Hymenobacter swuensis DY53: one gene and its partner. The protein of the gene in region 2 interacts with the protein of the main gene of each other region in a pairwise test. Links are inferred from orthologs where the notes say so. Each region holds a gene or a part of one and is shown on either strand. Other genes may lie near its edges.

Region 1 (5,463 bases), 710 kb from region 2 along the record:
CAAAGAGTAAATTCTCTCATCGACCCCCACTTTTATGGCAAGTACTGAAAAGAAGACCTTATACACTGCTGAAGCATCGGCAATTGGCGGCCGGAGCGGCCACGTCCGTTCTGCCACCGGCATCATCGACTTGGATATGTCGGTGCCAGAAGGGCTAGGAGGTAAAAAGGGCGCTACCAATCCTGAAGAATTGTTTGCTGCCGGCTACTCGTCCTGCTTTCAGCAGGCGCTGCTGGTCATTGCGCAGCGAGCTGGCGACAAACTCGACCCGCAGACCGAGGTGAAGTGCTCAGTATCCTTATTTCAGGAAGGCGAAGGATACGGGTTGTCGGCTATTCTGGATGTTGATCTGAAAGCATTCGACCGGGAAAAAACCATTGATATGGTTCGGCAGGCTCACAAAATTTGCCCGTACTCCGTAGGTACCCGCGGCAATATGGAAGTGGAATTGCGCGTGCAGGGGGAGCGTATTTCCGTGCAGGCCGAGGAAAATGCCGGCGTTGCTGAAAAAGAAGGCGCGTAGGCGCTAGTCTGCTGCTGTTAGTCAGTAAGATATAAGATAAACGGCCTGAGCACGCAAAGTGCTCAGGCCGTTTATGCGTGCGTGACCAATATAGGATCAGGGTGCCAGTGGGCTGCCTGATTTGGCCGTCAGCCAGTCGGCTTGGACTGGAATGGCGTAGAAGGTCGCCACGGAATTGGTATAGCGAATATTGTGGATGGACTCCGTGCGCTGAAAAATAACCGGCTTGTGGGCACCCAGCGGCACCAGCATCAGCCCGGTGCGTGCTGACTTTACGCCGTAGCGGTTATCCATCACCGTATCAAAGTAAAACAGATACTGGTTTACCCATTTGAAGTACGACTTCGGCTTGGCTTCAGTGGAGGTTAATACGGTGAGGTCGTCGTTGTCGGTAGCCAGGGCCTGCCGGAGTTCTACGGCATTAAGTGGGGTCGTGCCCAGCAGCGGAATGATATCCGCCTGCGCGTCTACCATTACCCACTTGCCCAGATCGGGCAGCCAAGCCTCCGCCAAAGCGTGGCCGGCAGCGGACGATTTGGTCTGTACGTTTTCGGCTTTGAGATACAAGGGCCGGGCCGGAATACCAATGGCGTTGAAGGCTGCCGCCAGCACCAATCCATACTCCACGCATTGTACCAGCTGGCCGGCCTGGGCGGCCTTCAGGATGGCAAATGGATCCTGGGACTTAAATACTTTGTGGCCGTCGTGTTCCAAGCGGAAATGCACCCATTGGCATAGTGCCCGAGCCCGGCCCAGATCAGAGGTTTCCCTACATACCACTTCTTCCAGTCCGTACATCTCCCGGAATTTCGTCAGGTATTCCGACTTAGGGGAGCTGAACAGAAATGGGTACTCTACCGGGTCAAGGGTAGTGATGTAGGGGTAGTCGGGGCCGCCTGGCGCAGTAACTGGACTTTGCGCCTGCACAAAGGTGTTGAAGCTGAAAGCAACCAGAAAAAGCGTAAACGTCTTATTTATCATAGGATATATCCAGTGAATTGCTCTAAACGCAAGCCTCATCTCCAGGGTTTAGGAATCGGGCAAACAAAAACCCGCCCGGTACGTACCGGGCGGGTTTTTGCAAAGAAACAGTTTCCTGTCGAAAAGGCTAAGCAATGTTCTGCTCTGCCAGTACTTCCTTTACTTTCTGGGCGGCATCTTTCAGCAGCACAGCGGAATATACTTTCAGGCCACTCTCATCAATAATGCGGGCTCCTTCCTCGGCGTTGGTACCTTGCAGACGCACAATGATGGGAACGTGAATGTCGCCGATGTTCTTGTACGCTTCCACCACGCCATTCGCCACCCGGTCGCAACGCACGATGCCGCCGAAGATGTTGATGAGGATGGCTTTCACGTTTGGATCCTTCAGGATGATGCGGAAACCGGCTTCTACGGTCTGGGCGTTGGCTCCACCCCCTACGTCGAGGAAGTTGGCCGGCTCGCCGCCGCTCAGCTTGATGATGTCCATAGTGGCCATGGCCAAGCCGGCACCGTTCACCATGCAGCCCACGTTGCCGTCGAGCTTAACATAGTTCAGGTTCGAGGCCGAGGCTTCTACTTCCAGCGGGTCTTCCTCGTTGGTGTCGCGCAGGGCCGCGAAATCCTTGTGGCGGTAAAGGGCGTTTTCGTCCAGCGTCACCTTGGCATCAACGGCCAGGATTTTGTTGTCCGACGTCTTCAGCACAGGGTTGATTTCGAACATGGCCGAGTCGGTGTCGTCGTAGGCCTTGTACAGGGCGGCTACGAATTTCACCATCTCCTTGAAGGCCTCACCCTCAACGCCCAGGTTGAAGGCAATTTTACGGGCCTGGAAGCCCTGCAGACCTACGCGCGGGTCGATGTACTCCTTGTGGATCTTCTCGGGATGCGCCTCGGCTACTTCCTCGATGTCCATACCACCCTCGGTGGTATAGATGATAACGTTCTTGCCGGTCGCACGGTCCAGCAGCACGCTCATGTAGAACTCCTTGGTTTCCGACTCACCGGGGTAGTACACGTCCTGAGCTACCAGCACTTTGTGCACTTTGCGGCCTTCGGCACCAGTTTGCTTGGTTACCAGCTGCATACCGATGATGTTACCGGCAATTTCCTGCACCTGCTCCAGGTTTTTGGCGAGTTTCACCCCGCCCCCTTTGCCGCGCCCGCCGGCGTGAATCTGCGCTTTAATCACATACCAGCTGGTGCCGGTCTGCTCGGTCAGCTTTTTGGCGGCTTCAACAGCTTCTTCAGCCGTATCGGCCACGATGCCTTCCTGCACGCGTACGCCGTAGCGCTTCAGAATGTCTTTGCCCTGATACTCGTGAATGTTCATAGAGGTCAGTTAAGGGTCGTTATGGGGGTGGTTTGCTGCCGCGAAAGTAGGCAGAAATGAGTTGATATGAGTTATATGTTGCCGGTTGCCAGTTGCGCGTTATCAGTTGCCGGCTGCCAACAGAACGTCATTCCGAGCGAAGGCGGAGCCGCAGCCGAGGAATCTCGCGTGCTGACGTTGCCAAGAAGCAGCATGTCTGGCTTTGTTAATGCCTAGCTCAGGGTTTAACCTCTGAACCAGGGAGCAATAGTAACCGGGTTAGCATCACAACATCAGCACGTGAGATTCCTCGACTACGCTCCGTCCCTGGCTTGATGCGCCATATGCTTGGAATGACGTTCCGTTGGCAACTGAGAATCGGCAACTCACTTCCCGTACCATTCGGCCATGACGCGCTCGGCGGGTTTGTGCTGGGGGGTAAAGTCCAGGTGGCGCCGGGCCGAGCCGTCGGGCTGCAGGCCGGGGTACCACTTCCACACGAACAGGCCCTTAAACCATTTGCGGCCCCAGAACGTCTCGAACATAGCAGTGTAGCAGGCCGCCTGGGTGGCCTCGTCTGGCGTAGTCAGCACGGCCATGCGGTCGGGCCAGGCCCAGGGCTCAATGGCTGCGTCGGGGGTGGTCTTGTAGCCGATTTCGGTGAAGACGACGGGCTTGCGGTAGCGCTTCTGCACGGCTTCTAGCCGCCGGAGCGGGGCCTGCCAGGCTTGCAGCAGTGCCTCTTGCGTAGGGCTGTTGGTGGTGCTGAGCGGAAAGTAGGCCTGCACCCCGATGAAGTCCAGCGCATCCCAGAAGCGCACCTGCTCAAACTCGCCGCTCCAGTTGGCGGCGTAGGTTAGCGGGCCGTGGTACACCGCCCGGATCTGGCGAATCAGTTGCCGCCACTGCTGCTCGTGGGCCGGGCCGCTGGCGTGCTCCAGCTCGGTACCAATACACAAGGCTTCGAGGTGGCCGGCCTCCGCTAGCTGGGCGTAGTGCAGGATAAACACGGAGTAGCTGGTAAACCACGCGTCCCAGTCGGCCGCCGAGGTCATGTTGATGTCGCCGGGCCAGGTGCCGCCGTTGCGCAGCCACAGGTGGGGCTTGAGCAGCGTGCGGATGCCCTGCTGCCGGGCTCGTTGAGCCGTCAGGAGTACGCCCCGGTCACTCTCGCCCCAGTAGTGGCGGTTGCTGCCGGTATTCAGGCGCACCTCGGGCACGGCCGCCCCGGGCTGCCACCCGAAAGGCGTCTGGGCAATCCAGGTGACGTGGGTGCGGCGCAGGGGCTCCAGGTCGAGGGCCGAAACGGAGTCGCCGGCCACCCAGCTGACGCCGCGCAGGCGGTCATCGGCGGGCGGCGGGCCGGCAGGGGGTAGCGGGGGCAGCTGGGTAGTGACGGGGCGGGGCCGCAGCAGGACGAGTGCGGCCGCCAGCAGCAGCCCCAGCGGTAGCAGCGCCCACAGCCACCGGCGCGAACGAAAAGCGGGCATCGGAACAAGCATAGATAACGGGAAGATAGCCCGATTCGGGACTTCCTAGCGTGGCCCGGGGCCGATTGTGGCCCCGGCACCACCGCAACGCCCGAGTTTACGTAGATTTGCTTGCCGTACCCTGGCTCCCACTACATCAAGCCCCATTTTGCTGCAAGCCATTAACGTCCGCAAAAAATATAATACGCTGGAAGTGCTCAAGGGCATCGACCTGACCATTGAAAAGTCGGAAATCGTGTCCATCGTGGGTTCTTCCGGGGCCGGGAAAAGCACGCTGCTGCACATCCTGGGCACGCTCGACAACCCCGATTCGGGGGAGGTGCTGTTCGATGGTGAATCGGTCAGCTCCCTGGGCCGCTCCGACTTGGCGCGGTTTCGTAACCGGCACATCGGCTTCATCTTCCAGTTTCATAACCTGCTGCCCGAGTTTACAGCCCTCGAAAACGTGTGCCTGCCGGCTTACCTAGCGGGGCGCTCGGAAAAGGAAACCCGCGTACGGGCCCGCGAATTGCTCGGGATGCTGAACCTGGAGCGCCGCGCCGACCACAAGCCCTCGGAAATGAGCGGCGGCGAGCAGCAGCGCACGGCCGTAGCCCGCGCCCTCATCAACTCCCCCGAAATCATCTTCGCCGACGAACCCTCGGGCAACCTCGACTCGCAGAACGCTCAGGAGCTGCACCAGATTTTCTTTCTGCTGCGCAAGGAACTGGGCCAGACCTTCGTGATTGTGACCCACAACGACCAATTGGCCGAAATGGCCGACCGGAAGATTACCATGAAGGACGGCAACATCTGGGAAGGCTAATCCGGCCGGAACCTAGTGGCGCTGCCCCGCGTTTGTAAGGCATACCTGCTTCGGTGGGTATGCCTTTCTTTATACTATGCTCTTGGTCACGCGTCCGTTCCGCCCCGGACCGTGTAAAGCAACCCGCTGCTCCGCGTACCCAAATGGAGCAGCGGGTTTTCTGTGTCGGGGCCGGCAGCATGGCCCATAACCGTTGCCACGGCAGGATAGTAAATGCTAAAAAATGACCTTGGCTAAATATTTTGGAATAATTATTTATAAAATACTGATAATCAGTGATAAAAATTGATAAAAAACCACGTGTTTTTTGCACCTTTTACGGGGTCGTTCCGTTATATTAGCGTAAACAAAT
Region 2 (5,324 bases):
CAACTCCGCCCGCTCCTTAGCCATTCCAGATAGGGTGGCCGATGCCCGTTGGGAGGTTGCCGGGGTGCCCACGCCGCTGCTGAGTATCGGTATCGGTTGGCAGCCCGCTATGCGGCCAAAGAAACGCTAACTCCTCGTAGCGTTGCTGTTTCATTCAATCGGCTCCAGTTCCAACATGACCACCGTATCAAACGCCTGCACCGATTTACCCCGGAACGTCTGCAGGCCTTCCCGCTTATAGGGCAGATGTGGTGCCCAGCGCATCCAGGTATTCGAAACGTAGCCCGCCGGACTCTGGCGCAGCTTCGGAAATGCATCGGTAGGGGTCCAGATGGTAGTAGTGTCAGTGCCGCGCTGGGTAAGAATGTACGGCTGCACTACGGCTGAACCGTCCTTCTTGGTTTTGCGTCGTTGGATGTAATCACGCCGGATAAACACTTCATCCGCAACTGTCGGCAGGCTCTCCAATACCACATATATCCCGGCTGCAGGCAACTGTATGCGCTGATTGCGCAAGTCGAGCCGCAACTGCGTCCGGCGCTTGGGGATAGAATCAGGTGGCGCAAACAAAAAAGGCTGTTTCAGCAGTTCCGGCCCCAGCATTTCCGCTCCCGCTCCCCGTTGGTGGAGGCTCACCTGTAAACGCCCCGCCGTAAAGCGACAGTGCAACGGTATCACCAGCGAAGCCAAAGTGTATGTCTGGCCGGAATCGGGAGCCGGCAGCCACACAACGCAGCGCTGCTGAGGCACCAGGGGGCGCGTACCCCGGATGTAGCTGCCGTGAAACGTACCCGTCACCGACCTTGCTACATGCCCCCGTACCGCTACTTCTGGCAAGGCAATAGTGCGGGCTGAGTCGGTGATTGTCAGTTGGGCGTGGGCAATAACGGGGCTGAGCAATAGCAGCAGCAGAGGTAAATGCAGGTTCATAATTCTTCCACTTCCAGTTCCAGCTCATAATTGTAGTCGCTCACCGATTCCCGGGGCAGTGCCCGGCGCATCGGGGCCAGGTCCTGCGGTACCGACTGCCAACTCGGGGGCTGGCCCCGCCGGCCGACCAGCAGCCAGGAATGACAATCCGCTGCCGTATTCACCAGCCGGTAAGCCAGGGTCGGGAAAGTTGTTGTTGCTACCAGCCGTGTGCTACCATCGGGGCGGCGCAGCTCCTCGTAGCCATAGGAGCGGGTACTCGTGCCGGGTTGTATTTTCCGAAAATCCAGGTCCTGCGGAGGCGTTTTGCCGTCGTACGTGGCGGCCAGAATCCGGTGGCGCACGAAGGTTTCCTCTGGGATGGTAGGTAGGCCAGCGGCTACCACAAATACGCCGGCCCGGGGCAGGAGCAGCCGCTGGCTTGAAACATCAAACCGGAGCCAGCCCTTTTTCTCCACTGCTGTTTCGGCCGTGAGCAGCAGCGGCTGCGTCAGCAGATTCCGGGCGGTTTCGGGGCCGGCAGTAAGGGTTCCCGGACTAAGCCAGAGCTGCAGACGGCCTTCGGGCAGGTTGCGACGGTGTTTGGGCAGGTCCTGCACCGTTTCAGGCATGCGCGCACCCAGCCGCAGCCGTACGGCCCGCACCACGTACACCCGCGCTGTATCGGGCGGCCCGTGCCACACGGCTACGGCGCGCCCAGGCGTCAGTTCCCGCCCAAAAGCGGTGCGCAGGCCTCTGGTTTCGCCGGGCGGACTTAGCGTCAGCAGGCGGGGCTGAGCATGCACGTTTACTTCCGGCAGGTGCTGGCGCAGGCGGGCAGTGTCGGGGGATGCGGTAAGCAGCAGAAGCGAGGAGGATAATAGCAAAAACATAAGAAAGTAGTCGGATAACCCGGCGGGCCGCTGCCAGGCCGAGGGCACAAGTATATAGCGTATATCGAATAAGATACGATCCGGCGCAAAAAAACCGGCCGCCTCTGCGTAGCAGAAGCGGCCGGTCAGGCAAACAGGCAGGCGAAGATTACTTCGCGCCCAGTACGCGTAGCATGGTGTCACCGATTTCAGCGGGCGAATCCACCACGTGGATACCGCACTCGCGCATGATGGCCATTTTAGCGGCAGCCGTATCGTCGGCACCACCTACGATGGCACCGGCGTGGCCCATGCGGCGGCCGGGAGGTGCGGTCTGGCCGGCGATGAAGCCTACCACGGGCTTCTTGTTGCCGGTTTCCTTGATCCAGCGAGCAGCTTCGGCTTCCATGCCGCCGCCAATTTCGCCAATCATCACGATGCCCTCGGTTTCGGGGTCGTTCATGAGCAGTTCTACGGCTTCCTTGGTGGTGGTCCCGATGATGGGGTCACCGCCGATGCCGATAGCCGTGGTCTGGCCCAGGCCGGCTTTGGTGAGCTGGTCAACGGCCTCGTAGGTCAGCGTGCCCGATTTCGACACGATGCCCACGCGGCCTTTCTGGAAGATGAAGCCGGGCATGATGCCCACTTTGCACTCGCCGGCGGTCATCACGCCGGGGCAGTTCGGCCCAATCATGCGCAGACCCTCGCGGCCCTTCAGGTATTCCTTCACCGCAATCATATCCTTGGTTGGAATGCCTTCGGTGATGGTTACGATAACTTTAATGCCCGCGTCGGCAGCTTCCATGATGGCGTCGGCGGCGAAAGCCGGCGGCACGAAGATGATGCTGGTATCGGCGCCGGTTTCGGCTACGGCCTCGGCCACGGTGTTGAACACGGGACGCTCCAGGTGCTGCGAACCGCCTTTGCCAGGCGTTACGCCACCCACCACGTTGGTGCCGTACTCAATCATCTGTTGGGCGTGAAACGAGCCTTCGGAGCCGGTGAAGCCCTGCACAATCACTTTGGAATTCTTGTTTACCAGAACACTCATAGAAGTGGGGTTAGCGGAAGATGCGGGTTGAGGGTGGGGTACTAGGCCGCCGGGCAAAACCGACGGTGCGCAAAAGTAGGCTTTTTTGCCTGTTGGGCGAAGCATTGTTTGTCATTCCCGCGGAAACACGGTATCTGAGCGGCGCGGGGCTGTTGGTGTCACTTACTGCGGGCGGCACCCTGCCGCTCCCACCCGAAATCCGTACCTTTGCGGCCCTCTCTCTCAAAACCGCTTACCCTTCTCACCCATGTACTTTAATAACATCGTTGAGGCCATCGGCAATACGCCGCTGGTGAAACTCAACCGCGTCGCCGACGGCATCAAAGGCACCGTGCTGGCCAAGGTAGAATACTTCAACCCCGGCAACTCGGTGAAAGACCGCATGGCCGTGAAAATGGTGGAAGACGCCGAAAAAGCTGGTCTGCTCAAGCCCGGCGGCACCATCATCGAGGGCACCAGCGGCAACACCGGCATGGGCCTGGCCCTGGCCGCCATTGCCAAAGGCTACAGCTGCATCTTCGTGATGAGCGACAAGCAGAGCAAGGAAAAGCAGGACATTCTGCGGGCCGTGGGTGCGCAGGTGGTGGTCTGCCCCGTAGATGTGGCCCCCGAAGACCCGCGCTCTTACTACTCGGTGGCCAAGCGCCTGAGCGAGGAAACGCCCAACTCGTTCTACCCCAACCAGTACGACAACATGTCGAACACGGCGGCGCACTACGAAAGCACCGGCCCCGAAATCTGGAAGCAGACGGAAGGCACCATCACGCACCTGGCCTGTGGCGTAGGAACCGGCGGCACCATCTGCGGCACGGCCAAGTACCTGAAGGAGCAGAACCCGGCCGTGGTAACGGTGGGCCTCGATACGTACGGCTCGGTGTTCAAGAAATACAAGGAGACGGGGATTTTCGATGAGAACGAAATCTATCCTTATAAGACGGAAGGCATTGGGGAAGATATTCTGCCCAAGAATGTTAACTTCGACTTGATTGACCTGTTCATTAAAGTAACCGATCAGGACGCTGCCGTCATGACGCGTCGCTTAGCCAAAGAAGAAGGCCTGTTCGTAGGCTGGTCGTGCGGCTCGGCAGTGCATGGGGCCTTGGAATATGCTAAAGAATACCTGCAGGAAGGCGACACGATGGTCATCATTTTGCCTGACCACGGTACGCGCTACCTGGGGAAAATCTATAACGACGACTGGATGCGGGCGCAGGGCTGGTTATAAGCCCGAGGCCGCAGCTGCTTGTCTTACTTCATCAATACACCCCAATTATGGCCCGAAAGCTGCGGAACGTCGTGCTGGTAGACGATAACGAAACGACCAGCTTCCTGAATAACCGGCTGCTGAGCCGGCTGGAAGTGGCCGATCAGGTACACACTTTCTCCAAAGCCGAACAGGCCTACCAGCAGATCTGGGGCGGCTCCAAAGGCGAAGTGCCGGCCGAGGACGCGCCCGACCTGGTATTTGTAGACCTGAAAATGCCAGGCATGGATGGCTTCGAGTTTCTAAAGCTCTACAGTGCCCTGCCTGATTCAGTGCGGGAGCAAACTGTTATGGCCGTACTCACCACCTCCATGCACGCCGCTGACACCGCCCGCGTGGCCCAGTAACGAAGGCGTAGAGTATCTGGCTAAGCCCCTGACCGAGGAAAAGATGGAGAAACTACTCAAAAAGCGGTTTTAAGTAATAGAAGCGAGACTAGTAGAAGTGAGAGGAGAGACTTTCGTTCAATGGCACATTGCCAGAACGAAAGTCTCTCCTCTCACTTCTCTAGTCTCGCTTCTCCATTTTACACCACGTTTTCCACGAAGCGGAAGGCTTCGCCGTCGAACAGACCTTTGTCGCTGAGCTTGAGGCTGGGGATGACGAGCAGGGCCATAAAGGAAAGCGTCATAAACGGAGCCTGGAGCGGGGAGCCCAGCTCCTTTGCCAACGCATCTACGGCGGCGTAGGCTTCAGCTACGTGGTAGCCTTCCTGGTCCGACATGAGGCCGGCCACGGGCAGGGGAAGCACCAATTCCCGCCCATCAGCCGTAACGACGGCCAAACCGCCCCGGGCCGCAATGACTAGGTTTACGGCGCGCGCTAGGCTGGCATCGTCGCAGCCAACGGCAGTAATGTTGTGCGAATCGTGGCCGACGCTGCTGGCCAGGGCACCGCCTTGCAACCCGAAGCCCTGGATGAAAGCCACGGCCGGCGGGGCAGCATGGTAGCGGTTCACCACCGTTAGCTTGAGTACGTCCTGCGCTATGTCGGGCAGGACGAGGCCGTTTTCCACGCGGGCAGGCAGGTCGTGGCGGGCCGTGATGAGCTGGCCGTCGAAGCACTCGATAACGCGCACGGTGGCCGCCGCCTGTGGGGCGGGCAGCGCGAAATCGGTTGGGGCGGTGGGGTTGGTGTCGAAGTTATTGACCACGGCCACCGGCACGGCCGGAATCAGGGTTCGGCCGTTTTCGGCTACCAACTCCCCGTTGAGGTATGTCTGGCGCAC

What was found. Proteins that work in one complex are often made in the same cells at the same time.
Region 1: the proteins of sucD (region 2) and sucC interact in binary tests that used the Escherichia coli proteins (3 or more experiments, as listed by UniProt). The link is inferred for Hymenobacter swuensis DY53 from one-to-one orthologs.

What each region holds. Positions count from the first base shown.
Region 1 is NZ_CP007145.1:1,425,964-1,431,426, forward strand. What follows is about bases 735-3,632. They hold sucC (ADP-forming succinate--CoA ligase subunit beta), read right to left. Parts: upstream 2,838-3,632; coding sequence 1,632-2,837; downstream 735-1,631. Other genes in these bases: HSW_RS07615 (transglutaminase-like domain-containing protein), read right to left, coding at 735-1,504; HSW_RS07625 (glycoside hydrolase family 113), read right to left, coding at 3,203-3,632. Outside these bases: HSW_RS07610 (organic hydroperoxide resistance protein), read left to right, coding at 35-523; more of HSW_RS07615, read right to left, coding at 620-734; more of HSW_RS07625, read right to left, coding at 3,633-4,306; HSW_RS07630 (ABC transporter ATP-binding protein), read left to right, coding at 4,455-5,111. UniProt on the Escherichia coli protein: Succinyl-CoA synthetase functions in the citric acid cycle (TCA), coupling the hydrolysis of succinyl-CoA to the synthesis of either ATP or GTP and thus represents the only step of substrate-level phosphorylation in the TCA.
Region 2 is NZ_CP007145.1:719,220-724,543, forward strand. What follows is about bases 892-3,650. They hold sucD (succinate--CoA ligase subunit alpha), read right to left. Parts: upstream 2,833-3,650; coding sequence 1,951-2,832; downstream 892-1,950. Other genes in these bases: HSW_RS04580 (hypothetical protein), read right to left, coding at 892-930; HSW_RS04585 (hypothetical protein), read right to left, coding at 927-1,802. In the rest of the region: HSW_RS04575 (hypothetical protein), read left to right, coding at 1-130; more of HSW_RS04580, read right to left, coding at 151-891; HSW_RS04600 (response regulator), read left to right, coding at 4,105-4,443; ade (adenine deaminase), read right to left, coding at 4,623-5,324. UniProt on the Escherichia coli protein: Succinyl-CoA synthetase functions in the citric acid cycle (TCA), coupling the hydrolysis of succinyl-CoA to the synthesis of either ATP or GTP and thus represents the only step of substrate-level phosphorylation in the TCA.